2 regions of the Paenibacillus sp. FSL M7-0896 genome follow, and region 2 is predicted to be linked to the other one. Evidence: a T-box and tRNA genes for the amino acid it is inferred to sense, from the RefSeq annotation. Region 2 holds a T-box; the other holds one or more tRNA genes.
What was found. A T-box is a leader RNA that pairs with one kind of tRNA and senses whether it is charged. The one in region 2 lies ahead of MKY12_RS24455 (valine--tRNA ligase), so its partner is inferred to be a tRNA-Val.
Positions count from the first base shown of each region.

Region 1 (15,963 bases), 2.9 Mb from region 2:
CTTCAAGGAGGCCCTGGAATTCATCTTCTCGCATATCCGCCAGGCCAATAAGTATTTCGATCAGCAGCAGCCGTGGCTCCAGATCAAGCATGATCCTGCAGCCGGGGCTAACACGCTGTACACCTGTGTTCAGATTATTGCCAATCTGTCTAACCTGCTGAACCCGTTCCTCCCCTTCTCCTGCGAGAAGATTAGAGGCTTCCTGTCCATAGAACAGCCCGTATGGCACCCGGTATCCGTCCTGGCAGAGCAGCCTATATTGGAGCTTGAGCTGCTGTTCGAGCGGATAGATGTAGAGCGCATAGAGGAGGAAATAGAGCGGATGAAAGACAAAAGCGTCCTGCCTCTCATACCGCTCACGAAAGCAAGCGGCGAAGGCAAGGACGCTCCGGGGTCTTAATATTGATGAATACACAGCGGCTGTCCGCTCTGTGTGATAACTTAGTTCTGGCCGGGGTAACGTGCTCCGGCTGCAATACCTTGCGGGGATATCCGCTCAATCCGGGCGAGATCCTCTGCCGTCAATGTAACCTGAAGCGCTCCGAGGTTCTCTTGTAACCGCTCCAGCCGCTTCGTGCCGGGAATCGGTACAATTTGATCTCCTTGTGCTAGAAGCCAGGCCAGGGCTAGCTGTGCCGGGACGTAGCCTTTCTCGGCCGCCATCTGCCCGATCAGCGAGACGACCTCCAGGTTCCGGGTGAAGTTCTCTCCCTGGAACCGAGGGTAATGGCGGCGGTAATCATCCTCCGGCAGATCATCGAAGCTCATGATCTGTCCAGTCAGAAAACCGCGGCCCAGCGGGCTATAAGGAACGAAGCCGATGCCCAGCTCCTTGACCAGCGGCAGAATCTCATCCTCCACCTCCCGGCTCCAGAGCGAATACTCTGTCTGCAGGGCGGTCAACGGATGCACCGCATGTGCCCGGCGGATCAGTTCAGGCGAAGCCTCGGATAAGCCGATATAACGGATCTTCCCTTCCTTGACGAGGTCAGCCAGGGTACCGGCGGTTTCCTCAATAGGCGTGTTCGGATCGGGACGGTGCTGATAGTACAGATCGATATAATCTGTGCCGAGATGATAGAGGCTGGCATCTACGGATTTTTTGATATAGGCCGGGTCTCCCTTGGGTCCCTGAGTATGCGTAATGCCGAATTTGGTCGCAATCACAGCCTGATCTCTCCGGCCCTTAAGCGCCCGTCCGAGAAGCCGTTCATTGCCGCCGAAGCGCTGCTGCTCGAAAGCTCCGTAGATATCCGCTGTGTCCAGCAGGGTTACGCCCAGGTCAAGCGCGCCATGAATGGTTCGTACAGACTCTTCATTATCTGGCATCATCATCGTTCCGAGTCCCAAAGCCGATACGATCAGCCCTTCGTTCCCAAGTGTTCTTGTGTGCATATGGTTGCCTCCTCTTGTCCCTGTAATAGATCTTATGAACATGACCTTATTCTAACCGTCCTGCCGTGGAGCAGCCACAGTACGTTCATGCTAGTAAGATCATTACCAGGGAGCAGCAACAGACCTGTAAAAATGCGCCTTCAGATGATTCTCTACTACGTTATGACAGGGGTATAGATACAAATATGCAGACCCGGGTGATCCGCCAGATTGGCCATCGAATTGATATCGTAGACTACAGGCTGGCTCGTGCCAAGACTCTCTATGACCACACGGTTGACCTTCTTGCCTTGAATATTGTGCTGCTTCCACATCTCAGCGAAATCCGCACTGTCCTCCAGGAGCTGATCGACCATCTCCTTGTACCAAGGATCGTGCAGGTTCATGTCATAATAGGTTCTGTACACCCCTACTGAATAGATTGCGAACTCCTCCCAGTTCCGCATCCGGCGGCGCAGCTCCAGATCCAGGAACAGAAGACGCATCATAATGCGCTCTGAAGCAGGCAGACCTCCGAAATCACTAAGCACTTCACTCGCTTTATCATTCCAGGCCAGTAACTCAGACCGCTCATTCGTAATAAAAGACGGATAAGTCAATTGGCGGATAATATTCCGCCACTGCGGATTCAGCTCCGGACTGGCTGTATCTATAGAAGCAAGTGTATCCGGCAAGCCCGGATTCCATAGCTCAAACAGATGCTTACGCTCATCTGCCGACAACCGCAGCGCCTGACTGAGACTCTCCATGACCTCTCTGGAGGCGGTAACCTCCCTGCCCTGCTCCAGCCAAGTATAATAGGTGCTGCTGAGACCAGCCAGAACCGCAACCTCCTCCCGACGCAGCCCCGGTGTTCTGCGCTGACTGTTCGTTTCCTTGATCCCTACAGCTTCAGGCTGCAGACGTTCCCGGCGTGATCTCAGGTAGTCGCCAAGACGCCTAAACCTCGTAATCTCGTAACTCATGAGCTGGGCCTCCTTTCGGCATTACTTTAAATTTTACAATCATGATAGAATTCCACCTTTTATGTTGGTTAAGTAACTTCCAGACAAGCGCCAATATTGTAATTTAATAAAGGTGGGGTGTCGTGGGTTTTTGTCATTGTGGTGGTGTGGGAGAGTTATGATTAAAGGTATCATTTGTATCATAGTAAAAAATATCTTGCCATTCCCTTACGTCCTGTGTTATTATAAATTTCGTTGCAGGACGGTAGCTCAGCGGGAGAGCACTATCTTGACAGGGTAGGGGTCATGGGTTCGAACCCCATCCGTCCTATATATGGAGAGTTTTAAAGAAACGAAGCCGATCATAAGATCGGCTTCGTTTTTCGTTGTTATCATTGCAACAGTTTTAAATTTTTAATTCCATTGCTCCATTGCCAAGAGCTTTCTAGAAGTTTCTCTTTTTCTCATCGGTTCATTCATGGTCAGTGTCTACCCATTAGTGATTTCAAGCTTAAAACTTCTTGCTCTGAGAGGCCAGAGGCTCTAACAATAATGGAAGTTTCCACTCCAAGAGCAAGAAGTTCACGCACCATTGCCTCTGCCTTTTTTCGTTCACCCTCTACTCGCCCTTCTGCTCGTCCCTCAGCTCGCCCCTCAGCCTTAGCCCCATTCATCCGTGATGCCTCATCACGCAAATACTTCATCCGGGCTTCATACTCCATCCTTGTAGCGGCATCCTGACTCAGGAACTCGAGCGTATCCATTGCTTTTTTCAACATCGGTTCATTCATGGTTAGCACCTCCCAATTTGGTTGTTCAACACCCTTTAGGAATAATAACCAGTTAATCAGACCACCAGTTAATGGAACGGCCTGCTCCTCAAGCTTTGTTAATTCCATCACATGAATCTCAAGATCATTGTTAAGAGATATCCCGGTATGATCTTCCCGAAGATGAAACACATTATGATGACGGTCATTCGGCAGACAGGAGTAGTTCAGTATATTGATCGTCACACACTTCTTCAAACACTGATTATATCATGGCAGAACTACTCGTTGTAGACAAGGCCAGCTTTTTGGGCTCCATATACTGCTATTCTGTCCCCTAAGCGCTATGAAACATACAAGAACATGTTTTATCTTTCAGCCCCCCCTCTACCTTAATGTTATCGCCATTCGCTTATCCACCAATACAACGGCGTCTGCTTCACCCTTACCGTTGAACATGGCTGAAATTACATATATTTTCGTGTCATCTTCCGCTTTCGCCACCCACTCTTTCTCCTGCAAATATCGCTTGTTGGTGGCATCGTAAGCATAATCCAGGTTGCGCTCCATCTCCTTCAGATATTGATCGCCATAGATTTGTTTGAAGTCATCCTTAGACATGCCAATTTTAAAACCGCCAGTGGTTTCATATGTATCTTTCGATTCCTCTGCCAGAGTAATCCCTGCCACTTTATCCTCCCGGTACATAATCCTCACGCCAGAGCTATACATGACTGAATTCGCAATATCCTTATCCTCCCCCTTGCCCAATACCTCTTCCACTTCTGCACGGCTCATTCCATACTCAACAACGGCTTTATGATCGTTCACCTTTTGAATGGCTAAGTCTTTGGTGGTTACCCCGTCCTTTGAATCCGCACATGCCGTCAATACGAACAAGAACAACATTACCAGTACCGTTTTTCTCATAATACCCTCCAGATCCTTTTATCTAAAGTTTACCTTGTTAGGAGGAATACGAAACAGTAGCATCCCTGACAGGACTGACCGTAAGCCTCTTTTTTGCATGGTTGCTGACAGATATTTATCAAAACCTGAGATCGCCACCAAGCAAAGCACCCTTCTTTATGAAGATTTGTTGAAACGGTCCTGAATCGATCTTAACTTCCTCCCTTGCATTCTATATAATAGAGGTAGCTTACACACGGAAAGGACTGAACTATGCGCAGATATCAATAGTTGCACCTCACCAATACCATATATATTTAATGGAGGTAACTTATTGATGATTACAGAATTACAAACCGAGAGATTAGTATTAAGACAAATGCGCACCGCCGATTCAGCCAGCCTGTTCCCGATCTGGTCCGATCCTGAAGTCACCCGGTTCATGAATATCAGCAGCTTCACGGATGAGAGTCAGGCCGTGGAAATGATTGAGCTGCTGGGTAAGTTAGCCACCGAGAATCAGGCGATCCGCTATTCCATCACGGAAGCAGAATCCGGCCGGATTATCGGCTCCTGTGGTTTCAATGCGCTGGACTATGACAATGCCAAGACAGAGATCGGTTATGACCTTAGCCGCGAGTGCTGGGGAAAAGGATATGTGCCTGAAGCCCTTCGCGCACTAATAGATTATGCGTTTGATACACTGGGCTTCAATAGAATAGAAGCAAAGGCCCAGCCTGCTAATATCAATTCTATTAAGGTACTGCAGAAATTAAACTTTTCGCTGGAAGGAACACTGAGGCAGAGTGAGCGGTCCAAAGGAAGCTTCATTGATCTGTGTATGTATTCCAGATTAGCTGCAGATTAAGCTAACCTGAACAAGGGCTGACCCAAGCGCTACAGAATGAACTGCGCAGGGTCAGCCTAATTTTATATACCATAAAAAACAAAGCTACCACTGGGGCAGCTCCACTAATTGAATATCCGATGCGGATGTCTTTACGTATTTGAGAATTTCTTTATAGCCCTTCTCTGACAGAAAACACTTTTGCTCGACTCCTCTGTGGTCTTCCCCAAAATAAGCAATATGAAACGTCTTATCCAGCTGGATAATGTTAGAAACCTGAATTAACGTGTTTCTATCTGCTAGAACGAAATTATATCCTGAACTGGCCAGGGTATTAAGCCAATATTTCAGCGTACCTACTGTATAAAAGGTCTGATCGTACGTATGGACAATGATCCGATAGATAGTCCGTTCAAATTCCATAAAAGTTATTTTTTCAATATCGAGTGAGAATACACCAGTGTTTCCCTCTGTGTCTCTAGTAACAGATATCGTGCTCAAAGGGATCAACTCCAATGTTATTTAAGTAACTCTTCAGGAACCTCCGGTTGATTAATGTATAATACACTTGCTGTAACCAACACGATAAGGGCAGCCAAGGCGGACAAACCAGAAGCAAGCTTATACACTACTTTGCGCTGCAAAGCTCTCATTGTCAGATGTTCACCTCCCTTCTAGCTATAATCAGACTGATGGATTGTGCCAAAAAGCTGGCTGCGATAACAGATGAGCCTATAACGATATTGGCAGCTACCAGCAGTAACGCCAAGATTCTCAGCTTAGGCCAGTGCCGCCTCGGAATCCGGGTCTGTCGTTCAATCCCAATGGGCGCCAGCCAGAAAACTATTAACAGACTCGCTGCATTCAATAACATAACGTAGAAGGAGCTAAGCTCCACGAAGGACAGTACTGTGAACAAGCTTACCGTAAACAAGACACAGGCTATACCAGATTTTAGATGGACCCCGCCCGACACCTGACGTAATACGGCAAAGGAGATCAGAATCTGCAGAGCTTCACTTGTCCTGCCCGTCAACAGGGATACTACCAGCGTCAGCCCAATAATAAACACCACATTAAGCACTACGCTAATAGCAAATTTCAGGACAGCGTAGGATGCCGGGTGCTCAGGTACGATATTTTTAATCGTAAATGCCAGCTTGCCGGACATGAATTCAAGCATCTTCCCGCTCCCTCCGGGTGGAATAATATAGAAGGAATACAGTCATCACCAGGAAAATCAAGGCATTTAGCAGAATATCATTATAGTAGAGTAGCACTGAAATCCCTATTACGAAGCCGAAAATCAGCAGAGACAGCAGAATATCCTCTATCTTAAAGCGGAGTTTATCCAGATCGAATGTGAAGCCCTTGCCTTTGCGGTACAGAAACCCGAAGACACCAAACACCATGGCCGCAGTCGCCACCTGTAGAAAATATCCGTTCGCGGTACTACCAATATTCGATATAGATCCGAACATGAGCAGGGTGAGCAGCGTCTGAATCCCGGCAAAAATAGCAAATCCTGATATTGTTGCGATGATGGATAGAATGAGCGGCATCCTCACCACCGCAGCGAAGAAGAAGATAAAAATCAAGATTAAAACAAGTGGTGCAACATTCGACATACCCAGTTCATTGCGTAACAGATAGCTTTGCAGATTGTTCAGCAAGATGACAAATAAAGCCTGCCAGATGTACCATCTCCACTTGAATCTATAGAGAGACATAATCAGATAATAGAGCGCAAGCGTCTCTATCGTTGAGAAAAACATAAAGCCTACAGGTTCCCACGACAAACCATAACACCGCCTGACTAATTTTCGTTCACAAGATTAATTATATATCCCCGCCGCACCTGACGTATACTACTTAATTACAAAATTCGACACTTTTTATCAAATCAAAAAAACATCCGTTGGCCGCTCTGAATCGAGCCTCAACGGATGTTCCTCTGTGTACAGCAGCTTGGCTGTCCGTACTAAATTTCAGACCAAATGACGTTAACCTCCACGGTTCCCTCCTGAGACGCAAGCGGACCGCCAATGATTGACCAGCTCTGCTTATCGTCCTTGGTCTTGCCTTGAATGATCAGGTTCTTGGGATCGATAGTCTTCACGGACTGATCGCCCAGCTTGGAAGCCAGATAATCATCATAGAGCTTCGTTACCGATTCCATACTATCCGTTGTTCTAAAAATCAGCAATGCCGTCTTCTTGCCCTCATTCTCCTCCGCATTCGAAAGAATGGTCTCCGTTACATTCTCCGGCATCGGGAAGTCCTCCGGCAGATATTTTGGCAGGTCCGCAGATCCGGCAGCCGTCTCGTTACTTCCGGCCGTCGCCTCAGGGGTCTGCTCCGGCTCTGTCGTTGGTGCTGGAGTCTGTTCGGCCTCTGTTGTCGGCGCTGGAGTCTGCACAGTCTCTGTTGCCGGTGCAGTGGTCTGCATCGATTCGGTGGACGGCTTATCCTCAGCATTACCGCAGGCACTGAGGGCCAAGAGGGACAACGTCAAGGATAAGGACATTATTAGCTTTTTGGTGTACATCTTCTCACTCCTCGTCAATTCATTGAAAGTTACATGGCCAGTTAGATTCACAGGCTTACCGGATAGTACCCATTTTCTTTTTCCTCAAAACAACGAATAGACAAAAAGAAGCCCGGAAACCAAGGCTCCCGGGTCATTCGTGAATGATGTATAAGTTCAGAATTTATTTATAATACGATGTCGTAAGCGGAACGAAGACCGAGGTTCCATCCTTCACATCTCCGTTGACATACAGGCTGCTTACTCCGGCAATATCCACTTCGATGGTAGTAAGCCCGCTGGCAGGGTCAATGGTCTGCTTCTTCAACACAGTATTGGTGTCGCTGTCTTGTACCGCGAAGTCTTTAATCTCTCCGCCGATCGCGGCTACCTGGAGATAAAGCTTCTGATATTTTTTGTTCGGGTGGAGCATGAATGAAGTGCCTCGGTCACCACTGGCGTTATCGAAGAAGACATCCTTGTAATCCTTGTCCTTGAAGACCGTCTTGCCCGGATCTTTGGTGTGATACATGTCGTCAAAACCTGTAGCGATTGGTACGCCCGCTGTCTGCTCCCCCAGAGATATGGTGTTGGTTGCAGCATCGAACTTAACGGTAACTCCCAGCAGATCGGATACGGAACGGACCGGCAGATACGTTGTGTCCTTATAGGAAATTGGGGCAACCACCGCACCGCTGCCATTCTTAAGCTGTACGGGCTGGCCGTTCATCTTGAATTTGATGCTTGGATTGAGATATGCCTTGATCTCCTGCAGGTTGGCTCCGGCGTACACACCTGTGCCCATTCCTCCAAGTACGGCAAATGCAGTCAGTGCAGCAGTCATCTTCTTCTTCATTCGATCATACTCCTCTCCATTTATAACAAATTTGAATATTCCTTATTGGGAGTATAATAAATCCTGCCATCAGATGCAATCATTCAGAACTCATCTCTCCGGTGAGCCGCTTCGTAACGTTCGCGTATCTCCAGATTTTTGGAGTGATTGTACAAATCCAGCGCAATGATTCCCCTGCGGGCAAGCTTCACCACCAGCACAAATAAATATATCCCCATTCCCAGACAACTCAACCAGAGTAAAAGAGCAAAAATACTGAACCCTCCAGCGAGCAAGGACCCAAAACCTGTCATATACACAGCTTACATCCCCCATTCAAAATGATATAAGATCTATATCCTAATCATAACAAGTTTGGCACGTTTGTGTAAGGAATGCAAAGTTCTATTAAATTTCACTGTAGAAATAATCCAATTTTGCTATACTGGCTAAGTATGATTAAACATTTGGGGGAAATTACTGATGTACGAAAAATTATCCAAAATGACTTTAGCTTTTGCTCTTTTAGCTTCACCTGTGATATTGAGCGGATGTGGCGGGTCTGCTGAGATTACTCAAGCCGAAACGGCGACTCCTTCTGCTGCTCCGACTGCTTCTCCTACTCCAGCGCCAGAGCTGAAGAACTTCTCAGTGAAAGATAAGACGCAGGAATACCTAGAGAACTTCGGTACTAATTCATGGAATATTGAGTCGTCCAAAGAAATTGCCAATAACATCCGGATTAAGGCCCGGGAGGATAAAGAGAATACCTTCACTTACCTGGAGATTGCTGACTCTATTGAGAAAAATGATGTGCAAAATGTAAAGAAGCTTTTCACAAAAATTGGTGGAGTTCTACCTGCTTCCGTTGCCAGCCGCTACCCGGATCCCACACCTACACCCGATGAAACGGATGTACCCTCTGGCGGAGATACGGATATGACCTACCTAGAAGCAGATCAGGAGTTTGGATCGAGAGGACTTAATTTAGCGAAAAGCTATCTGGAAAAGGAGATTACCCAAGAAATTAAAGATGATATTTCAGCATATTTTCTCAGTAGCGTGGATTTTATAATTAAGGAAAATCAAAGCAAATACAAGGAAATGGCTAATGCCATTCAAAAGGATGACAAGGCAACTGTTGAAAAGCTATACGCTGAGCTGCTGCCGTTATACCAAGGGATACCTAGTTCAGCCACATCTGCAGCCGCTACGCCAGCGCCAGCAAAGGACGAAGTCATACATCTCAAAGGGAAAAAGGACCAGGCTACAGAGTTCTTCTATTTGAACAGCGGGATCGCCATAATTGAGGCAACAGACAACGGGGATTCTAACTTTGTGATCTATATGTACGATGAAACAGGAGATACCAAAAAAATGCTCGTGAATGAAATTGGGCCTTACAAAGGAAAATCTTTAGCCGTGATTCCTGACGGCGGGAAATATATGCTGAAGGTGGAGTCGGATGGCTCGTGGAAAGCAGATATTAAGCAGAGCATCCCTGAGAACGTCAAGAGCGCTCCGGTTAAATTATCCGGTAAGGGGAACGATGTTGTGTTTGCAAGGCTGCAAAGCAAGCTGACCCGGTTCACATCTAAGCACACGGGTGAATCCAATTTTGCTGTCAAAGTGAATGATAGCCTCTTGCTGGTTAATGAAATTGGGAACTACTCCGGCTCCACAGCGGAAAAAATCGAATCCGACGGAATTTATGTCTTTTCCGTGGAAGCAGACGGACAATGGAGCATTGATATCGAATAAGCTTCCGCAGGTTACCTGCACCCAAAAACGATTGCCACTTTTTAAAGGAGGGCAATCGTTTTGTTCGTTTACAGGCTTAGGTTACTCCGATAGTGCAAATCAAACTTCACCCGGGAATGGGCAGCGTTTGGAAGATAGTTGTATTTTGTACAGCTAAATGACGGCGAATTGGCTGGCGCGCAGGGATAGTTGTATTCTGTACAGCTAAATTTGAGGAAAACGCTCTTTCCCGCCATGAGAGTAACTTATAAGTGTACAGAGTGCAACTAAAGCTCTCCCTGCGCAATATTTGCCCATTTTAGTTGTACAAATTACATTTAGAGCCTAAATCGCAGGGAGAGTGATGTTCTTGCCTCGTTGCTGATTTGTTGCTGAACCGCCGCTGATTCCTCGCAGACTAGTTACCCGCAGATTTGCCCTCCCCCTGCCCGCCTGCCCGCGTAAGTGCCTACGCCTTCACTCTCATCTCACCGTCCTGCTCCTCCAGCTCCACAAACACCGGCCGTTCATCAGGCGTCTGATTCGGCGTGTGGATGGCCAGCATCAGCTGACCGCTGAAGGTGCGGAAGACCATGGCGTGACCGCCGTCCTGCTGGTAGAGCGCTTGCTCCTGATGAAGCCAGGGTCCGGTTATCTCTCCGCTCCCGGAACGGGCGATACCCAGCGCGTAGGTATTATTAATGAAGCTGGCCCACAGCAGATACAAGGTGCCGTCCGCTGAGCGGAACAGGAACGGCCCGTCCGTGACATAATTAAGCTGATTCGCATAACGCTTGGATTCAAACGGAGTGGTCCACGGGGCTTCGGATGCCCGGAACAGAACAACAGGTTCCCCAGCGGCACTCCGCAGGTCCTCTGTTAGCCGCATGGCGCAGACCTCGCCGTCCCCGGTCTGCTGCCACTCATGGCAGAAGACCATCCACGGCTGGCCCTGCCGGTCCACATACAGCGTTCCGTCGAGTGAACTCCACTCCTGCGGAGTCACCGGCCCCTCACTATGCGGGATGAACGGACCCAGCGGATGCAGCGATATCAGAACGGCGGTGCCCAGCAGATCATTGTCCTTGCGCCGGAAGGTGGCGAACATGATGTAATTGCCGCCATAACCATAGACCTCCGGTGCCCAGAAATTCCGCTCCGCATAGAAATCCGGCTCCGGCCGGAAGACCGGGAACGGGCCATCCCAGTGCTCCAGATCTGTGCCGGTGTAGGCGTTGAACCCCGTGCCCGTGCCCCAGATATTGCTGTCGGTGCTGCCATATAAATAGTAGGTGCCCGCCTCTTGCCCCTCTCCGGCCAGCGGAAGCACATACGGATCTCTGATTTGCAGCTCGCTATTCGCTGTCGTTCTCATCGGGTGGTTCATTTAGACCCTCTCCTCACTTCGCTCTTATACTCTCCCTGATCTACCTGTATTCCGGCAGTACCACTCCAATATCGCTGACGCTCACGAAACCGCCGTCCGCATATTCAAGTTGCTCGTTGCCCTTGATGGTGAACGGGAGCGTCTGGCCCTCATAGCACAGACTCCCTTCGATCTGGCGGACACTCATGCCGATCAGCTTCAGCAGTTGTCCGCCCCGGCCCAGGACCACACGCACACCATATGGAAAGGTCAGGTACTCCTCTTCATTACGGTAGATTACAGACCGCTCACGCGTAGTAACCAGCTCGAAGACCGTGTCGTCCACGGTCCGGCGGTATCCGGTCTCATGGGCCACCTCTTGGCCATGATCCATGTCATAGGGAAGCAGGCCGGTGAACCATAGCTCCTCTCCGGCTACCGGCACGATCCCGCATAGCCGCTCCATATAGTCCAGCAGGCAGAGAATCGCAGGTGAATAGGTCTCCGTATATCCCTCTTCCCCGGTCCATGGGCTTAACGTCTGCCCGAACCGGGTCATCCGCGAGAACGCTGCGAGGATCGGCAGGATGACCCAGGTCAGCTCGACATAACGCCCGTGCTGCTCGAAGGCATGCGGCGCACGGATGAGGCTGAGGAAGTTCGACGAACCTCCCCAGGTGTTATAGCTGGAGAAAGGGTCGAACCTGGGATCATCCATCGCAATGGAGGTGAAGGGATATTTGGCAAAGAACTTGCCGGTATTGAGCAGGTAACGGCGGAGGGCTGACGCAAAAAACACCCCGTCCCCCACCTCGCAGGCCAGCACACGCAGCAGAACATCCGATTGTACACGGACGAACCGGCCTCCGCGATCCCGGTCATAGAAGAACTCATCCTCTTCGTCATAGCAATGGCTGAACAGGCTGTGGCTGCTTGCCGCTGCCCGGGCACGCCATTCGTCCCCGCTCCCGCCAAGCTCCACCGCTATCTTGGACAGGTAGAGCCGCTGACAGTAGACATTGGCCGTTAAATCCGGGGCCAGAAAAGGCAGCAGCGGCGAATCCGGGTTATATTGTCCCGCATCCTCCAGATGGGGCGTGTCGGGGACATGCCAGAAGCGCGGCGAGAGGTCATGTCCGGTATCGAACGTGCAGAAGGCTTCGACGCAGCCGGTCCCTCTAGTGTTGCGGTACATATGCAGCCAATGGTCGAACCGGCCCATCGCCTGATACATGGAGCGAAGGAAGCTCTTATCCCGCCCGTTCTCCAGATAATGATTCCAGACGCTGCGGGCCAGCGGCGTCACCATCTGAATCTGCCGGTAGGCCGGTCCCGCAGGCGTCACCTTGTAGGGCATCAGCCCATCCTGCCGCTGCTGGTCGGCGAACAGCCGGAAGGTCGCTCCCGCCACCTCCGGCATGAACCGCGACAGCCGTTCAGCGCAGATCGTACCCGTGCTCTCCAGCCAGCTCCCGAGATAGACCCCGCCTTCATGCAGCACAAGTCCGCCTCCGTCCATCGGCACGATACAGTCCAGCAGCTTGTGCAGCGCAGAGTAATAGACATTCTCCATGTTCTCCGATGAAGCCGCGAAGGCCACGCCCGATTGCTTCCACTCCTCCAGTGAATCCCGGTCCGCCGCTTTCTTAAGCACTCTAATCCGGTCGTCCACCGCTATCCTCCGCAGTCTCTCCAGTACACTACCCGTCATTCCATTCCCTCCTGTAACTTTAGTTGCTCTCCAGACAGAGAAGCAGACTGCCGGGGGCAGCCCGCTTCCGGGATATGACTACTGGGCTCCGAATAACTGCGTCGCGCCTGTATAGAAATCCTCTACCCCTTGCTTGACATCCTTTTGCTCAAAACCGATCTCCTGTACAGCGGTCTCCGCCAGCTTGGTGAATTCGGTGAAATTCGGCGGGTTATAGCTGACGGCAAACGGCTCCTTCTTCGTCGCTTCGGATACACGGCTTGTGAAGTCGTACACGGTCTGTTCCAGCGGCGTAGCCTCCTTCATCAGCAGGTCACGCATCTTGGAGGTCACCGGCACGCCGCGGTCACTGCCTAGAATCTGCGCGGCATCGGGATCATTGATCCAGAAGTTCATCAGCTCCGCGACCTCCTTCGGATGCTTGGTCTTGGCATAACCGGACAACCCTTGACTGGATTCAAAGACAACCCCCGTTCCCTTCGGCCCGCGCGGCACCTGAATCATGGTCAGCTTATCCTGAGTCAGATTCTGATGAGCGGCGAACTGGTTGGACGGAATCAGGCTCATCGCCACCTTGCCGGTAACGACCAGGGATTTACTTGTGTCTCCCGGAGGATTGGATACCTGCAGGGATGGAGTGACCATTCCGCCGTTCTTAGTGATCCCGTACCAGTAGTTGAACCACTCCTCTGCATCCTGCTGCCCGAAGCCCAGCGCCTCCTTCTCCATATCATAGACCTGCTTGCCGCGCTGCTTCATATAGATGTCCATCCCCTCAACGGTAAAGTTGTAGGTGCCGTAATAACCCTTGCCCAGCTTATCGGAGATTTCCTTGCTGATGCGGGCGTAATCCTCCCAGCTCCAGCCGTCTGCCGGAACCTCCATTCCAGCCTTCTTGAACAACTCCGTATTGAGTACCATCCCCCGGGCATTCGCCCCGGCTGAGATATGCACCAGCTTGCCTCCCAGCGTTCCGTACTCCACCATCGTCTGGTCCATATCCGTCAGATCCAGCTCTTGGCCGACATAGGGCTGTAAGTCCAGCAGCACACCTTTCGCGGCGTAATCAGTTACGTTCCCTCCCAGGAAAAACACATCAGGCGCTGTGCCCGAAGCGAGCTGGGTATTAAGCTTGTCGAAATACCCGGAGTTCGGAGCAAACTCCCCGACCACCTTAATGTTCGGGTGCTTCGACTCGAAGGCCCGCAGCGCCTCGTTCGTCTTATCTGCGCGCTTCTGGTCGCCCCACCACATAATCCGCAGCTCCACCTGATCCGCAGAAGCTCCCGCACTGCCGGAGTTGCCGGCCGCCGCAGGCTTGCCGTTATTGCCGCCCGAGCAGGCGGTTGTGGCTGCCAGCAGCAGGACACTCAGCGTAAGACCTAAGCTTTTCTTCATAAACATATCCCCCCAAGAATAATTGTAATCGCTTGCTCATTTCAGGCCGGTCGTAGCGATGCCCTCCAGGAAATGCTTTTGGAAGAGCATGAAGATCGTCATAATCGGCACCAGTGACAGCACCGACATCGCCAGCAGCGCGCCCCAGTCGGAGGAGCCCGAAGGATCATAGAGCGAGCGTATACCCAGTTGCACGGTGAACAGATTGATCCGGCTGAGGTAGATCATCTGGCTGAAGAAATCATCCCACGACCAGATGAAGGTGAAGATCGCCGTTGTAATCAGCGCCGGAACCAGCAGCGGAATAATGATCCGGAAGTACAGCTGGCCCTGGCCGCAGCCGTCAATCGTGGCACTCTCGTCCAGCTCCTTCGGGATGCCGCGGATGAACTGAATCATCAGCAGAATGAAGAACGAGTCATGCGCCAGCCATTTCGGCACGATCAGCGGCAAATAGGTGTTGACCCACTCCAGCTTGCTGAAAATAATATATTGCGGAACCAGCACGACATGGTAAGGCAGCATAATGGTCACCAGCATGCAGGCAAACAGCACACTTTTGAAGCGGAACTCCAGCCGGGCGAACGCATAAGCCGCCAGCGAGCAGGTCAGTATGTTCCCGATGACCGACAGGACAGAGATCGTGGCAGAATTGAGGAAAAAGCGGCTAAACGAGATGCCCTGCAGCCCCTTCCATCCGTTCACGTAGTTCTCCAGCGTAAATTTCCCCGGCCACAGCCCCGGTTCCGAGAAGATCAGCGCATTCGGCTTGAAGGAGCTAGACAGCAGCCACAGCACCGGATACAGCATCAACAGCCCGAACAGAATAATGACGCCATGTTTGCCTAGCCTAAAGATCATTTTGTCGTCTGTCATGAATTATCGCCCGTCCTTTCCGTCGCCGTAGAACACCCAGAATTTGGAGCTCACGAACACTATGGAGGTGAACAGGCCGATGATGATCAGCATGATCCAGGCCAGAGCGGCAGCATACCCCATATCGAAGAAGGAGAAGCCTTTGAGATACAGATACAGCGTGTAGAACAGGGTGGAATTCACCGGACCGCCGCGCCCGTCTCCAATGACATATCCCGGAGTGAACACCTGAAAGGAATTGATAATCCCCATGACCAGGTTAAAAAAGATCACCGGTGAGAGCATCGGCAGCGTAATCCGGCCGAACTGGCGCAGCTTCCCGGCTCCGTCCACCTGCGCCGCTTCGTACAGGTCCGCAGGAATCTGCTTAATGCCGGCCAGGAAGATGACCATCGCGGAGCCGAACTGCCAGACGGACAACGTGACGATGGTCGAGAGAATATAGCTGGGATGGGCAATCCAGGACGGGCCTTCGATCCCGAACCAGGCCAGGAAGTGATTAATCAGCCCTTCCCCGTCGAAAATCTGCCGCCAGACGATGGCGATTGCCACACTTCCTCCCAGCAGGGACGGAATGTAATACACCGTTCTGTAGATGCCCAGCGCCCGGATGCCTTTGTTCAGGACGATGGCGACCAGGAGGGC
Region 1 is NZ_CP150250.1:2,774,945-2,790,907, reverse strand. It holds gene metG (methionine--tRNA ligase) at 1-400, shown strand, start outside; gene MKY12_RS11670 (aldo/keto reductase) at 442-1,395, opposite strand; gene MKY12_RS11665 (helix-turn-helix transcriptional regulator) at 1,551-2,360, opposite strand; tRNA gene MKY12_RS11660 (tRNA-Val) at 2,599-2,670, shown strand; partial or broken gene MKY12_RS11655 (Rpn family recombination-promoting nuclease/putative transposase) at 2,822-3,373, opposite strand; gene MKY12_RS11650 (hypothetical protein) at 3,497-4,039, opposite strand; gene MKY12_RS11645 (GNAT family protein) at 4,356-4,886, shown strand; gene MKY12_RS11640 (LytTR family transcriptional regulator DNA-binding domain-containing protein) at 4,971-5,366, opposite strand; gene MKY12_RS11635 (cyclic lactone autoinducer peptide) at 5,384-5,518, opposite strand; gene MKY12_RS11630 (accessory gene regulator B family protein) at 5,521-6,048, opposite strand; gene MKY12_RS11625 (hypothetical protein) at 6,041-6,664, opposite strand; gene MKY12_RS11620 (hypothetical protein) at 6,847-7,392, opposite strand; gene MKY12_RS11615 (stalk domain-containing protein) at 7,577-8,248, opposite strand; gene MKY12_RS11610 (hypothetical protein) at 8,332-8,466, opposite strand; gene MKY12_RS11605 (hypothetical protein) at 8,711-9,988, shown strand; gene MKY12_RS11600 (glycoside hydrolase family 43 protein) at 10,437-11,354, opposite strand; gene MKY12_RS11595 (hypothetical protein) at 11,395-13,044, opposite strand; gene MKY12_RS11590 (extracellular solute-binding protein) at 13,123-14,448, opposite strand; gene MKY12_RS11585 (carbohydrate ABC transporter permease) at 14,479-15,318, opposite strand; gene MKY12_RS11580 (sugar ABC transporter permease) at 15,322-15,963, opposite strand, start outside.
Region 1: it has a tRNA-Val gene. The T-box ahead of MKY12_RS24455 (valine--tRNA ligase) is inferred to sense a tRNA for this amino acid. The anticodon was not compared.

Region 2 (15,963 bases):
ATGATCCAGCACATCAATGCCGACAATCTCGCCTGCCTGCATCAGCCTGGAAGTCAGTGAGATGTCTTCAGGGCTTGGTGTAGGATCACCGCTCGGATGATTATGTGCGCATATAATTGCTGCGCTGCTGCATTTCATGGCTGCCCGGAACACCTCGCGGGGATGCACAATGGAGGCATTAAGGCTACCCATGGACAATGTTTCCTGCGCAATAACATGATTCTTCGTATTCAGGAACAGACAGATAAAATGCTCCTTCTGCAAATAACGCAGCTGCTCAGTCAGAATCTCCGCCGCGTCCTGGGGACTGCGGATAATGACCGGTTCGGTAAGCCTGGAATTCGCCATACGTCTTCCCAGCTCTATGCCTGCTTTGAGTTGCACGGCCTTGGCAGGGCCGATGCCGTTAATTGTTGTCAATTCTTCAATGCTCAGATCCGCCAGTCCGCGGAGACCGCCTGCATGGCTCAAGAGCCGCTGGGCGATAAGAAGGGCTGATTCACGGTGCGCACCTGTGCGCAGCAGGATAGCCAGAAGCTCCGCTTGACTTAATGATTCCGCCCCATAATGCATCATGCGCTCTCGTGGTCGTTCTTCATGGGGGAGGTCACGCAGCATAAATGATTGCGACTCCATCCCTAACCTTCTTTCTTCGGCTACCCTTACCGGTTCAGCACCGAAATGCCAAACCCGGACAACATACCGCTCAGCAGTGACAACGGCAGACCGACCACGTTAAAATAGCAGCCTTCAATTTCTTCCACCAGGGTGGCGCCCAGTCCTTGTATCGCGTAAGAGCCGGCTTTGTCGGCAGGCTCCCCGGTCGCTATGTAAGCGGAGATTTCCTCTTCGCTCATTGCTCTCATAGTTACAGAGGTTACCCTATGATCTACCAGGGTACGTCCCTCTGCGGAACCGATGCAGGCCACCCCGGTGTATACCTGATGCGTCCGGCCTTGCAGCATGCCCAGCATTCTGGCGCTGTCCTGCTCGTCCGCCGGCTTGCCGAGCACCATTTCGTCAAGCACAACGATCGTATCGCTGCCGATAATAACGGCATCCCGGTCTCCTGCAACAGGAATCACAGCTTCTGCCTTACGCAGCGCCAGATTCCGTACAATAGCTTCAGGGCTCCATTCAGGCGGCGTACTCTCATCAGCATCGCTGGACAGCACCTCAAAGGGCAGGCCAAGCGAGGCTAACAGCTCACGCCGCCGCGGCGAACCTGAGGCCAGAATAATATGCCGCGAATTATCATGCTCCACTGTAATTAACGTCCCTTCTTGATGCTGCCAGCTAAGGCTACAGCCTGCGGTACAGCCACACGGCTGTAATAATCCCGGCAAGACTGAGCAGGCACAGTTTCAAATGGATTGTGATGTCATAGGTTATGATGTCTAAATCGGCTTGCGGCGACCACTTGAGAACAGTCGAAGCTGTAAGAAAAGACAGAGCTTGTACAGGTTCCAGCAGCTTGGCAATCCAGGCTCCGGCCAGCCAGCCCAGAATAAGAAATAACAGCAGTGTTCCTACATTTTTCTTCTTCATTCAAGTCTTCCCTCGCCATTTTTTGACACCCTAATTATTATACGGTGAAACGGAGTGCAATACAAACTCAAAATCCATCCAGGGAATGTTTACCACGTAAGCAGCCTGCGGAACTTATCACACCGCAGGATTACGTCTGGAAATACAGCAATCCCCCGCCGGGCAAACGCCTGGTACGGGGGATCATTTATTTAGCCTATAGTCAGCGGTGAATTACGCCTCAGCTGTCAGCTCATGGCGGACAACAGGCTTTTCTGGCCGGTCAGGAAGCTCATCATGGCCTCCTGCACCTCCCAGAGCAGCCCCTCCGCCTTATTCTTATTGTATTCGTTCAAGGCGGCTATCCCCTGGCTCATAGATTTCTCCAGCCCGTCAGCGATTCTCTGCCCTTCCGGTGTGAGGCCCGGCTCCAGTGCCTTGACTGCCTGGGTCCACTGCATATGGAGATCGCTTACCGCTCCGCCAGCGTTCCCGCTGTCCCCCCCGCCAAGCAGGGAGGCAGACAAGCTGCTGAGCTCGCTTAACAGCTGGCTGCTAAGCTTGAAGTAGCTGTCCACCGCCGCCGCCGTTCCGGTATAGCGGACCTGGTTCACCGCTGGCAGGGCCACTTCTCTCACGTACAGCTCGATGCCCTGCCCCTTAAGGCCATTGCTGAGCAGCTTGGCCTGCTCACGGTCAGGAGACAATCCGGCGTACACACGGTTGCCGTCTGCCGGGTCAAGACCTGCGGCAAGGCCGGCGGTCAGCAGCTCCTGCCGGGCCTGCTCCGCTCCTGCCGGTGTACTGAAGACGCCATATTGCAGCAGATAATAGCTCTGCGGCGCAACCTGAACCGGAATCTGCGTGCTCACCGCTTCTCCCGTCTGCTCAGGAGGCACGCCCGTAATGTCTGCCGCGTTACCGCTGTTTGCCGCCTTTTGCCCCTGAGTAATCCCTGTCTTAACCGCTTCATTGCCGGGAGCTTTAGAAGTCTCCCCCGTCCCTCCTGTGATGAACGACAGGGCTGCGTATCCGAGCAGAATTCCCGTTCCCAGCGCTCCAGCGACGGACAGTGCGAACTTCCACCAATACGAGGGACGGCGGGTATGATAAGAGCCGCCGTAGCTATTCCCTTGAACTCCGGATGGATCATGACTGTCTGTAGCGGATTCACGGTTATCTTCATACAGCGGGTAGTACTCATCTGCTGAATGCAGACCTTCTTCATCTGCCCCTCCATAGAAGGAATGATCCTCCGAATCTTCACTCTCTTCCCATAGATGCCTTGCAGAAGCAGGACGGACAACAGAATACAGCCCCAAATCATAGTTATCCTCAGGAGCTTTCGGTTTCCGGCGGCCGGAGCCCGGGGGCTTCAAGTAATCTGCCTCTACAGGCCGGGGCAACTCCACCTTCTCCAGATCCACAATATATTCATCAGCCTTGGAATAGGAGGATGTCTTAATTTCCCCGCGCCGCACCTTGTCAGTGTCCTTATTCTCCAGAACCACACCGGTTTCGTTCACTGCCCGGCGCTCTGCCGTCTCTGTCCGCTGTCTGCCCTGGTTCCCGTCGAAGCGGAATGTCATTCTTCCGTTATTCAATACCCTCACCTCGCGATCTTCAGTTCTATACTGAAAGATATGAAAGATGCGAGAGAGATATGCTATTTTAATATATTTACACCAGACTAAGCAGCTTCGCCTTCACGCCGTCTGCTGCATAATGCCTGCTCAGTGTCCGGTAGGCCTGATCTGCAATAATGGAGCCAAGCTCCGGCGTGGTCAGCAGCCTGATCAGATGATCCGCAGTGTCAGCCGTTGTTCCTGCCAGCAGGATATTCCGTCCCGGCTCACAGAGCAGCTCCTCCGAGCCCTTCAGGCTGCTGACCACCGGCGTGCGGAGGGCCCAGGCCTCCAGAATGCTGCTTTGAGCGCCGCAGTCCTCGCAGCATGAGGCAACCACAGCTCTGGCCCTGCGGATATAATCGGCTGTCTGTATAGCTTCACTGATAATTAAAATAGAAGAGTCCTTCCGGACGGCAGCTGCGACCTCTGCGTGCACCTCTCTGCTAATAATGCAGCAGCGGATATCCGGCACCGCCGCCCGAATCAGCGGATATACCTTCTTGAAGAACAGCAGCGCTGCATTCTTGCCGTCAGTAGAATACATGTTCCAGTGCAGAACGATGGAGTTATCCTTGGCAGTATCTCCCGCAGCTGCATAAGGGGGGGCACTCAGATTAATGTACGGCGGAACAACATGCACCTTGCCTGCATCGGCAAAGGATAGCGCCTTAAAGGACAGCGCCTCATCTTCTGAAGCAGCCAGCAGCAGGCTGGTCTTGTTCATTAACCGGCGCTCTTCGCGGCGGATCAGCGCATCATTCAGCTTGCGGTAGCCTGTACTTATTCCCCGCTTGCCAGCCGCCCGGCTCTGCACCCGTATACCACCGGCACGGCGGGCGTCGGTGACGATAACAGCCCCGGGAAGCAGCGAGGCGACCAGATCCAGCCCATTGCCGAGCATGGCATATGAGACAAACACATGGCTGTAGGCATGCTGGCTGCACATCTCGGTTATTACCGCCCGCAGCGACTTGTCATTGCCGATCATCGAGGCATCCTTGCGGAGCCTGTTCAGCGGAAACAGCAGGCTTCTGCGGGTGGACGCAGGCCGCTTCACCTGATGCACGGTCAGGGCAGGACTGCGCAGAATCTGCGTCTCGCGGCGGTGGTAGCAATACTCCAGCAGATCAATATCAAACCGCTCCAGCAGCATATTAAGGAAATTCTCTGTTCTGATGTCTCCTTCCCGGTCTCCCGGTGTGTGACTACGGGCAGAAAGGAACAGCATTCTCTCTCTCATGGCTATAGCTCCTTGGTTCTATGTAAATGTGTATGAATATGTACGAAACAAAAAAGGCCGGATGACATCCAGCCCAGAAATGTGAAACTTTCGATGTAGATCTATAGTAACGCAATCCCTCTGAGAAGGTTGTCGATTTATGGGGAAAAATAATTTTTCCACCTTCCACATCCCTTCAGACCAGACGAAGCAGCTTATCCTTGACACTTTGCGCCTCATAATTCGCCAGCAGAATCTCGTATGCACGGTCCGCAAGCACTACTCCTCTTTCATGATCCTGAAGCAGCAGTGTCACACTATCGGCAAAGGAAACCGGGTCATCGGCAATCATAATATTCTGCGAATGCTCATAGAGCAGCCCTTCTGCCCCCTTGGAACTGGATACGACAGGAGTCCTCAGCGCCCAGGCTTCCAGAATTTTCAGCCTTGTCCCGCTGCCTTCCAGGAGCGGAGCTACGACCACCTGCGCCTTGCGTATATAATCCGCCACACTGTCCACATACCCGGTGATGACGATAGACGAATCCTTCAAGGCCAGTGCCGCTACCTCCGGGTGCACATCCCGTCCGACAATATACCACTTAATGTCCGGTACCCTCGCCTTAATCAGAGGATATACCTCACGGTAGAAGTAGAGGGCTGCGTTAATGTTAGGGAAGTAGTTCATATTACCCGGAAGAATAATCCACTGCTCCTTGGACAGCAACGTCTTGGCCCGGTAATCCTCCATGCGTATGAAATTGGGAATGACATGAACCTTCTGCGACCGGCTTGGAGCCAGTGCCTTGAAGGCCAGAGCATCCTCTTCCGAAGTCGTCAGCAGCAGATGGGTCTTGTCCATCAGCTTCAGCTCATCCCTGCGCGTCCATATAGCATTAAGGAAATAGTAGACCTTGGCGATCCCCTTTTTACCGCCTGCCAGCTGTGCAGACAGTCCGCTCTCGAAATTATGCGCATCGGTAATGATCACAATGTCAGGCAAGCAGCGCTGTACAATGTCGATGCAGCAGCCCAGCAGGCTGTGCGAAATAAATACATGACCGTAGGAATTCCGGCTGCAGAGCTCTATAATCTTGGCCTTCATGTCCACATCAACATGGCTCATATACGAGCAGTTCCGCCAGGTATAGAGGGAACGGAGAAGCGCTCTGCGGTAGCTGACCGTACGCTCTACTTCATGCACTGTAAGTGACGGAAGTCCCTCCGGCATCCCTGTCTTCCGGGGATTGGCATAGGTGATAAGCTCTACCTCATATTTGGCGAGCAGAAGCTTCAGAATATTGCCTGTTCTCAGCTTGCCCCCGCTATCCTGCGGATATGGATTCTCTGCGGAAATGAATAGCAACGATTCCTTCATGGCCTCTTCTCCTACTCTCCAATGATCAATTCGCCCTGGACTGCCCGGGACATCTAGGATCTATTACCCAAGTTCGGGTGCTTGACCACGCAGTTCCTTCCCCGCTGCCGAGCTGGCGCTCAATCCTGCGATTCTATGGGGAATATAGTAACTTCGTATGCAAAAAACGGCCCTACACTCCCTATTAAAGGAATGTAGAGCCGTTTCTGTAATCAATGCGATGCTATCTTACCGGTTCTTCAGGCTGTCTGCCAGCGCATAACCGACCTTCCAGATATCGCCTGCACCCATGGTGATGACCAGATCACCGGGAGCGATCCGGTTCTGCAGATCTGCCAGCACAGCTTCCTTCGTCGGCAGATGCCGCGCACCGGCGTTGCTGTTCTGTACGATCAGCTCTACCAGCTTGGCGGAGGTGACGCCCTCAATCTGCTTCTCACCCGCAGGGGAGTAGATATCGGTAATAATCACTTCGTCCGCCTCGCTGAACGCACGGCTGAACGCATCCAGCAGGAAGAAGGTACGCGTGTAGCGCTGCGGCTGGAACACGGCGATAATGCGTTTGCCGGTTGCCTTGGCGGCGCTGATCGTAGCCTGAATCTCTGTGGGATGATGCGCATAATCATCAATGACGAGAATCTCGTCAACCTCGCCCAGCACCTGGAAGCGCCGTTTGGCGCCATGGAACTTCACAATCGCAGCCGCAATGGCTTCAAAGGCAATGCCCGATTTCAGACAAGAAATCACTGCCGCCATGGAGTTATACAGATTGTATTGTCCCGGAATAGAGAGCTCAATCCGGCCTAGCACCTCAGTTCCATGGTTCATCGTATAGGATACCTGCCGGTCGCCGAGAACAATATCAGTCGCTGTATAATCAGCCGTCTCTGATTCGATCCCATAGCTGATCACTGTACCTTTTACCTTAGGCAGCAGGGATTTCAGATTCTCATCATCCGCACATACGATAGCTGTCCCGTCCTCGCGCAGCTGATTCATGAACTGAACATAAGCATCCTTCAGCTTGCCGAAGTCGCCGCCGTAGTTCTCCAGATGGTCAGCTTCTATGTTCGTAACGATTCCCAGCCAAGGATGGTATTGCAGGAACGAGCCGTCACTCTCATCGGCTTCTGCCACGACGAATTCCCCTTGTCCCGCTTTGGCATTCGTGCCGACATTCATAATCTCCCCGCCGATAATGTAGGTAGGGTCCACGCCGCAGTCTTCCATCACCAGAGCAATCATGGAAGAGGTGGTAGTCTTGCCGTGCGCTCCTGCCACCGCAACGCCCTTGCGTTCATTCAGCAGCCGGGCCAGCATCTGCGAGCGGTGCAGAATCGGAATTTTCAAACGCTCCGCTTCCACCCATTCCACATTATCCGCGGCAAGCGCCGTGGAATAGACGACCAGATCCGCGCCTTTTACCTGCTCCGCCGTATGCCCGATGAAGACCTTGGCACCTTTGGCAATCAATTTCTCCGTTAACTCCTGGGCAGCTACGTCAGAGCCTGTAACTGTATATCCCATCTCCAGCATCACCCGGGCAATCGCGCTCATACCATAGCCGCCGATCCCTATAAAATGCACACGTTCAGTAGTATCCAACAGTTCGTCACCAGCCTTTTTCAGAATCGGGTTGCCGTAAAAGCGTACTGCGCACATCAGAAATCAAATACAGCGTTCCGGACACAACTGCAAGGTCATCGTCCGCTGTGATCGTCTGCAGCTTCTGCAGCGCTTGGCCCCAATTACGTTCTACTATGATTTCCAAGTTTTCCTTGGCATATTTACTCCGCAGACTTTCTGCGATCGCCTGCAGATCTTCCGCGTCCATTTTCTTACGGAAATCCGGTTCGGTCAGGATGAGCGTATCCACTATAGGCAGTATATGCTTGAGATACGACTCGTGATGCTTATTTGCCAGCATCCCCATGAGCAAATTTAATTTACCGTAAGGCTGGAACTGCGGAAGGCTCTTCGCAAGGCTCTCAGCCCCTTCCGGATTGTGCGCGCCGTCCAGAATAATTCTGGGCGAGACGCTCACTTCCTCCAGTCTTCCGGCCCAGAATGTGCCCCGGAAGCCCTCCAGCACATCCTCGTCCTCCAGCATGAAGGCCATATACTGCCGCAGCACCTCAAGCGTCATCATGGCCCCGGCCGCATTCTCCAGCTGGTGCTCGCCTTTCATAGCAATATCCAGCTCAAGCCCGCGGAATGGCCCATTGAAGGTAAAGTGCTGGCAGCCGTCTCTCTGCTCAACATTACTATAGCTGAAATCTTCTCCCGCTAAATAGAGTGTCGAGCGGGTAGCCGCCGCCTTGGCCTTCAATACAGCTACAGCCTCGGGCTGGCTTACACAGCTGACTACAGGAACGCCCGGCTTAATAATCCCGGCTTTCTCGCCGGCAATCAGCGTAAGCGTATCTCCCAGCACATCGGTATGGTCATGTCCCACATTGGTAATGACCGACACAACCGGAGTAACGATATTCGTTACATCCAGCCTTCCCCCAAGCCCCGTCTCCCATACGACTACATCGGGATAACAGACTTCGCCGTAATAGAGAATCGCGAGCGCCGTCGCCACCTCGAACATGGTCGGTGAGCCTAGCTCAGTGCCCGCAATCTCCTGGACCAGCGGACGCAGCTGATTGGCAAGCGCAAGCAGCGTCTCCTCAGGAATATCCGTCCCGTTGTACTGGAACCGGTTCGTGAACTTCGTGATATAAGGAGAGGTGAAGGTCCCCACCGAATATCCGCTCTGAATAAGGGCCGAGGTCAAAAAGGCGCAGGTCGAGCCCTTGCCGTTGGTCCCCGCCACATGAATGAACTTAAGCTTCCGGTGCGGATGTCCGAGCTTCTCCATTAGCAGCTCTATCCGCTCCAGACCCGGCCGGATTCCAAAAGGAATCAGGCTGTTGATCCAGTCTACGGCTTCTGTATAAGAACTTAAGGGAGTGGCAGCGCCGCTCCGGGTGATCTCTTCCATGTCTGTTATCCTCTCAGTTCTGCAATACGGGCCAGCACCTTCTCGCGTCTGTCGGAATAATCCGCCTGCTTCGCCCGTTCCTCTTCGATGACTTTCACCGGAGCTTTGGCCACAAAGCCCTGATTACTGAGCTTCTTCTCCACACGCTCCACTTCGCTGTTCAGGGTCTGAACTTCTTTTTCGAGACGAATAATCTCCTGATCGATATCAATCAGACCGGACAGCGGCAGAAGCAGCTCCGCTCCGGTAACCACGGCGGACATCATTTTATCCGGCGTCTGCGGCGCAAGGCCTGCTTCGAAGGAAGAGGTGTTGCAGAAGCGCCCGATGTAATTGTCGTTGCGGGAAATAATGTCCAGGGTGTCCTGGCTGCCGGCCTTGATAATCAGCTCGACCTTCTTGCTCATTGGCGCATTCACTTCCGCACGGATACCGCGAACGGCCCGGATAATATCCATCAGCAGGTTCATCTCTGATACTGCCTGCGGATTCTCAAGCGCCGCATCGTACTTCGGCCACTCGGCCAAGGTGATGGATTCGCCCTGATGCGGCAGATGCTGCCAGATCTCCTCCGTAATGAACGGCATGAACGGGTGAATCAGCCGCAGTGTGCGGTCCAGCACGTAAGCCAGAACAGACTGAGTCTTGGCCTTGGCAGCTGCGTCCGCTCCGTATAACGAGAGCTTGGCGAATTCAATATACCAGTCACACAGATCATCCCAGATGAAGTTGTAGAGCAGGCGTCCGGTCTCGCCGAACTCGTACGAGTCAATTAGACGCGTAATATCGCGGGAAGTTTCGTTCAGGCGGTGCAGAATCCAGCGGTCCGCTGTGCCAAGCTCACCTGTAATGTCAATATCTTCAAAGGCTACGCCTTCCAGATTCATCAGCGCGAACCGGGAGGCATTCCAGATCTTGTTGGCAAAATTACGCGCCTGCTCTACCTTTTCCATACGGAACCGCAGATCCTGGCCCGCTGTACTGCCGGTAGTAATCATATAGCGCATGGCGTCAGCGCCGTACTGCTCGATAACATCCAGCGGATCAATACCGTTGCCCAGAGACTTGGACATCTTGCGTCCTTCGGCATCGCGTACGAGTCCGTGCATCAGCACATCGGAGAACGGCTTCTGGCCAGTGAATTCCATGGCTGAGAAAATCATGCGCGCTACCCAGAAGTAGATGATATCGTAGCCGGTAACCAGTACATTGTTCGGATAGTAACGCTGATAGTCGCTGCTGTCCTGATCAGGCCAGCCTAAGGTAGCGAACGGCCAGAGGTTCGAGCTGAACCAGGTATCCAGAACATCCTCATCCTGCTTCAGGTCGGACAGCCCGCTGATGCGGCGTGCTTCTTCTTCATCATGTGCAACTACAAGCTCCCCGGTGGATTCAGAGTACCAGGCCGGAATACGGTGGCCCCACCACAGTTGGCGGGAGATACACCAGTCGCGGACATTCTCGATCCAGTTCAGGTACGTCTTCTCGAAGCGGTCCGGCACGAAATGGACCCCGTCACCGTCCTTCTGTGCAGCGATGGCTGCTTCTGCCAGCGGCTGCATTTTGACGAACCACTGGGTGGACAGATAAGGCTCTACTACGGCCCCGGAACGCTCACTGTGCCCAACCTGGTGTACATGATCCTCAATGGAGATCAGCACGCCTTGCTCCTTCAGGTCGGCTACGATGGCCTTACGGCAGTCGCTGCGGTCCATTCCCTGGTAAGCGCCCGCTTCCTCATTCATCACTCCGCCTTCATCCATTACGTTGATCTGCGGAAGGTTATGGCGGACTCCCATCTCGAAGTCGTTCGGATCATGCGCCGGTGTAATCTTAACTGCACCGCTGCCGAATTCCTTATCTACGTATTCATCGGCAATAACCGGAATCTCACGTAAGGTAACCGGCAGAATCAGCGTCTTACCGATCAGATCCTTATAGCGCTCATCCTCCGGATGTACCGCTACCGCTGTATCGCCCAGCATCGTCTCGGGCCGCGTGGTAGCCACCGTGATATGGCCGCTGCCATCCTTCAGCGGATAACGCAGATGGTACAGATGCCCGTTCACTTCCTTGTATTCAACCTCGATATCCGACAGCGCTGTACGGGCAGCCGGGTCCCAGTTAATAATCCGCTTGCCGCGATAGATCAGGCCCTTCTGGTACAGCTCCACAAATACCTTGCTTACCGCCTTCTTCATTCCATCATCAAAGGTAAAGCGTTCGCGGGAGTAATCGAGGGACAGGCCCATCTTAGCCCACTGGTCATGAATTGTCTCTGCATACTGGTCTTTCCAGGCCCACACCTGCTCCAGGAACTTCTCGCGTCCCAGATCATGGCGGGAGATTCCCTGCTGGCGCAGCTTCTGCTCTACCTTGGTCTGTGTAGCAATCCCTGCATGGTCTGTACCCGGCAGCCACAGGGTATCATACCCCTGCATCCGCTTGGTGCGGATCAGCACATCCTGAAGCGTGAAATCCAGCGCATGTCCGATATGCAGCATTCCTGTTACATTCGGCGGCGGAATCACGATGCTGTAAGGCTCCGCATCCGGGCGCTTGCCGGCTTCGAAGAAGCCCTTCTCCATCCAGTACGCATACCATTTCTTCTCTGCCGCTCCCGGATCATATGTAGTCGGCATGTCGCTCTGCTTGTGATTAGCTGAAGCGGTAGCTTCTGCCGCTTCCTGCCCGTTCGGCAGCTCTGCTGCTGCATTGTTGTTATCAGCCATTGTGAACCCTCCACTGTTAAATGTATTGAGTAGCTAGCGGTTTCTGAGAATACAAAAAGGCCCTTCGTCTCAAAGGACGAAAGGCCATTCTTTCGCGGTACCACCTTTGTTTCGCGCCAATAAAAAATAAACCACTGCCTTAAGTTCCCTTACAGGTTCCTGAAGCTTAGCGCGACACTCATGCAGGGTAACGGCTGCAACCGGCCGCATCCTAACCCGTCTTCATGATGAAGACAAGCTCAGAAGGGCAACTCCGGGGCGACTTCGGGGGCTGCATCCTGCGGGAATTCACACCAATGATAATCCCGCTCTCTGAAGGGCTGACCGCCTACTCTTCCCGTTCCCAGTCTTTATGCTAGTTATTACTTAGTTCAATAATACATTCAGTGTTATCCCTAGTCAACCAGCATATACACAAAGGGCGCGCAGCAGACGTACATTGATGCCTACTCCCCGCTCCAGATCACTTGAACCACATTGAAGCCCTGATGGCTGCCCGTTCCGGGAGCGCCATCCAGCGTAACAGAGAATGTGCTTCCGGCATCAATAATCGAGAAGGCTGAGGCGGAGACTTCCTCAGACTTGGAGGTAGCTCCTTTTTGCACAAAATAGTCCTTGTACGTATTGCCGAGCGTCTCCAGGCTCTGCTTCGTACGGTAGCTGAAGGTTGCGGACGGCTTACCGGTCGCCGAGCCTTCGATCAGATCAAATATCTTCGCGTCCGCCGGAAGCGGGAAATCCGCCGGCAGGCTCTTCGGCCGCTTCACAGAATCTGCTGGTGTTCCAGTGGACGAGCCGCCGGAGGAGACAGCCGGAGCTGCAGCATCACCGATGATGACCCGGCTGGTTGAAGCATCGTAAGTAACAGCAGTGTTCAGCGCTTCGCCGATGGAGCGTACAGGCAGATAAGTGATGCCGTTATAGGTAATCGGGGCGAGGGTTTTGCCGTTGCCGTCTTTGGGCGTGTACGCCTGGCCGTTCACGACGATCCCGATTTTGTTGTTCAGGAGCGCCTTGATCTCCTGCAGATTACTGGCGGCGTAGACACCGGCCGAGACTGTGAGCGTCAAGCTTAGTGCGGCCGCAGTGGCTGCCACTTTTCTCTTCATGTGATATATCATCCTTCCAGAAGTAGTGTACCAGCGCATAGCTGCCTGAATGTGTAATGTATGTAGGCCGGTAGTGACTATTACCCCCGGCTGAACGGTTTGTAAACCAGAAGCGGAGATCGTATATACAGGCCGCATAATAAAAAACGCTTGGGAAGTGGAAACGGCTTACCTGCGCGCCAGCAAAATGTATGCTGTTTTCCGCATACATTCGGGACATATGCCTGCGTGCCAGCAAATGTATGCTGTTTTCCGCATACATTCGGGACATATGCCTGCGCGCCAGCAAATGTATGCTGTTTTCCGCATACATTCGGGACATATGCCTGCGCGCCAGCACAATGTATGCTGTTTTCCGCATACATTCGGGCCATATGCCTGCGTGCCAGCACAATGTATGCTGTTTTCCGCATACATTCGGGGCACATGCCCGCGCGCCAGCAAATGTATGCTGTTTTCCGCATACATTCAGGGCACAAGTAAAAAACACTTATCTACAACAGAAGAGAATCATAATTTCCTATACAACAAAGAAACAGGAACAGCCCCATCCGTAAGGCAAGGGCTGTTCCTGTTAAGCCTGAATTCTCCGCACAGCGTCAATCTCAAGGAATGTATAATACCTGTCCCTCTTCTACAATCTGACCGGACAGCCGGTTATACATAGTCAGCTCCCGGGTGCTTAGCTGGTATTTCTCGGCTATGGTATCCAGCGTCTCTTCCCGCTGCACGATGCAGAGCCGTACCTTGCGGAACAGCTCTGTCCCGCCCATCCCGCCGATGAACCGGCTCTTCCACGCTGTATCATTGCCTGCCTCAGGAACAGCCTGCGCTACAGAGTCTATATTGCCCGAGAGCAGCTCCTCCTGCTCTCTGTTGGCGCGGCTTGCGCTGAGCAGCGAGGAGAAGGTGAGCGGCTCCTGCTCGGCGGCTCCCGGTTCTTTTTTGCTGCCAAGGGCAACCTTGAGATCCTGCTTCTCCTCCTGGGGAGACAAAGATTCCGCAGACAGGAAGACTTCATTGTCTGTGGCCTGGATCTCCTCTGCCGCCTCCCCTCCTTCGTTCCCTTCAAACAGCGCAGCAGCATCGTTGGCAGCGGAGGTAAACACCGGCTCCGGCTGCGACACGGCATGAAGCTTCGCATTGCCCCAATGATCCACAGTGTTCAAGGCAGCGGTGCCTGTCTGAAGCGTGGTGTCCTCCTGAACCGAGCCGTTCACAGCCGCTGGTGCCGTCTTCTCTCTGGAGGTGAGGAAGTGAGCGGAGGCCTTATCAGCCGCCGGCTTGCTGCCTGCCGAAGAAGCCGTATCCAGGCTATGGGTCCTTACTCTGGGTTCCTTGTCCTTCAGGGGTGTGGAGAGATAGGCCGCGGGCTGGCTGTAAGAAGTATCTTCCGCGTACAGCGGCTCAGCTGCTGCCTCAGCCGGAGCAGCGGAGTTCTGATCTTCCGCAGAGCCCTCTGCAGTCCCTTCGCCATAGGTCCAGAGCGAATTCTCATACAGGGTATCATTCTCGGGATTGCGGATTATCTCCTCAGCCGCCCTGCTGTCTCCTGCCTCCGGCGAATACGCTACCGTGTATTCCTCCTGCTGCCAGGCCGGCTGTACATCTGCACTTCCGATTCCGCGTAGCGAGAGCACTCCGGTAATGTTGACGGTTCGCATCGTCAGCAGATCAATATCGAAATTCTCGATCTCCACCCCTATGTCATCAAGTGAGCTGACCCGGGTCAGCGGAACAGTGATTTCAACAGGAATTGCATGCTCCAGACGCTGTGTAAGGTCATCCTCCCCCCGGTAGAGTCCGGTGAGCAGCAGTTGTCCGTGCAGCTCGGCCCGGTCCTCCCGCTGGATGACCTGGATGTCGGGAACCAGCTCGACTTCCTCCAGCTCTGCTATTCCCGGAAGCTCTTCCGAAAGGTGAATGCGTTCATAAATATCAAACCGCAAGCCATGGGACTGGTCAAACACGGGAAATGTCCTCCTTCTTGGCATAATCTATCCCTGAGACAAGCCCAGAGTATAAGCCCAAAATGTTACTCCCCTCATGTATATGCTTCAATCAGGCAGGCATGACAACTTTGCCGCTTCAATTGCGGACAGCGCCTATGCCAGGGGAGGAAGGGCCGTACGTGCATCAGGAATAGAGTAGTGCTGCGGAAGCTTGACACGCATCGTTACGGCAAGCGGATTCCCCGGATCACCCTCGTTAAGCACATCTGCCGGATGAAAAGCTGCCGGCAGCGCACCCGCGCCCGGTTCTTCCCCAAACCGGAGGTGATCCGGAATTCCCGGCCGGCCCGCCCGCAGATTGACCGCTCTCTGGTATACATGCAGCGTACCCGCAGCCATGACATCCAGCGAACGGGTCTGCTCTGCCCAGCGCTTAGCCTGGAGGCCGGTGCGTCTTCTCAGTCCCTCATCCCCCAGCAGCTGCTCCATCTGCAGGGCGAGCTGAGCGGCATCTCCGGGAGGAACAATCCAGCCCGTCTCTCCCTGCCGGACCATCTCCGGCATGCCTGCGGTTCCGGCGACAATCGGCGCGATCCCGGCAAGCTGCGCTTCTGTAACCGAGAAAGGCTGCGTATCCTGGAGTGAGGGCTGCACATAGATGTCGGCAGCCCGGAGTGCAGCCGGAATATTGTTCAATTTCCCGGTGAAATGGACCTTCCCGGCGATACCCAGCAGGCGGGCCTGCTCCATGAGCTCCTCCAGGAGGCTGCCGATTCCGGCCACCGCACAGATCCACCGCTGACAGCGCTGCTCCAGAATGCCTAGCGCCTCTATCAGCACATGGACGCCTTTAATATATTCAAGACGTCCGGCATACATGATTACAGGGATTCCTTCTGCAAATTGAAGCGGCGGCGTCTCTGCGGCCCTGGCTGCATATTGATGCAGGTCCAACCCGTACGGCAAGGTATGAATACGGTCCGGGCTGACCCCCAGGCTCTGCGTAAGCTGTCCGATCCACTCCGAAGAGACCAGAATCTGGTCAGCCGCCTGGGCACCCAGTGTCTCAAGCCTACGGAAGTAGCTCCAGATCGGCCGCTGCTCATAGGCCTCCCGGGTCAGTCCGGGCTCAAGTCCTTTGTACTCATAGTAGGTCTCCTTGGTCAATGCCCCATGAACACTTGCGACCAGCGGAACAGGACGGCGCATGATCCGCCGCAGTGCATATGTGGCTATAGGGTCCTGGGCATGAATGACATCATATTCCTCCAGCCCCAGCACAGCGGCGCCGCCCTCGAATACGTAACGCCCCAGCTCAAAGCTGAAGATGCCATGCTCCAGATGCAGCGAGGGGAACCGGCCGATATCAAGCTGGGGCAGCAGCAGCGAATAGAAGGCTTTTTTATCAAAAGACTCCGTCCGGTTGAGC
Region 2 is NZ_CP150250.1:5,665,743-5,681,705, forward strand. It holds gene radC (DNA repair protein RadC) at 1-636, opposite strand, end outside; gene MKY12_RS24420 (Maf family protein) at 663-1,265, opposite strand; gene MKY12_RS24425 (DUF4321 domain-containing protein) at 1,303-1,548, opposite strand; gene MKY12_RS24430 (SPOR domain-containing protein) at 1,776-3,131, opposite strand; gene MKY12_RS24435 (glycosyltransferase) at 3,208-4,395, opposite strand; gene MKY12_RS24440 (glycosyltransferase family 4 protein) at 4,571-5,752, opposite strand; gene murC (UDP-N-acetylmuramate--L-alanine ligase) at 5,981-7,357, opposite strand; gene MKY12_RS24450 (folylpolyglutamate synthase/dihydrofolate synthase family protein) at 7,365-8,741, opposite strand; gene MKY12_RS24455 (valine--tRNA ligase) at 8,747-11,383, opposite strand; T-box leader at 11,543-11,827, opposite strand; gene MKY12_RS24460 (stalk domain-containing protein) at 11,920-12,582, opposite strand; gene MKY12_RS24465 (LysM peptidoglycan-binding domain-containing protein) at 13,188-14,552, opposite strand; gene MKY12_RS24470 (glycosyltransferase family 4 protein) at 14,688-15,963, opposite strand, start outside.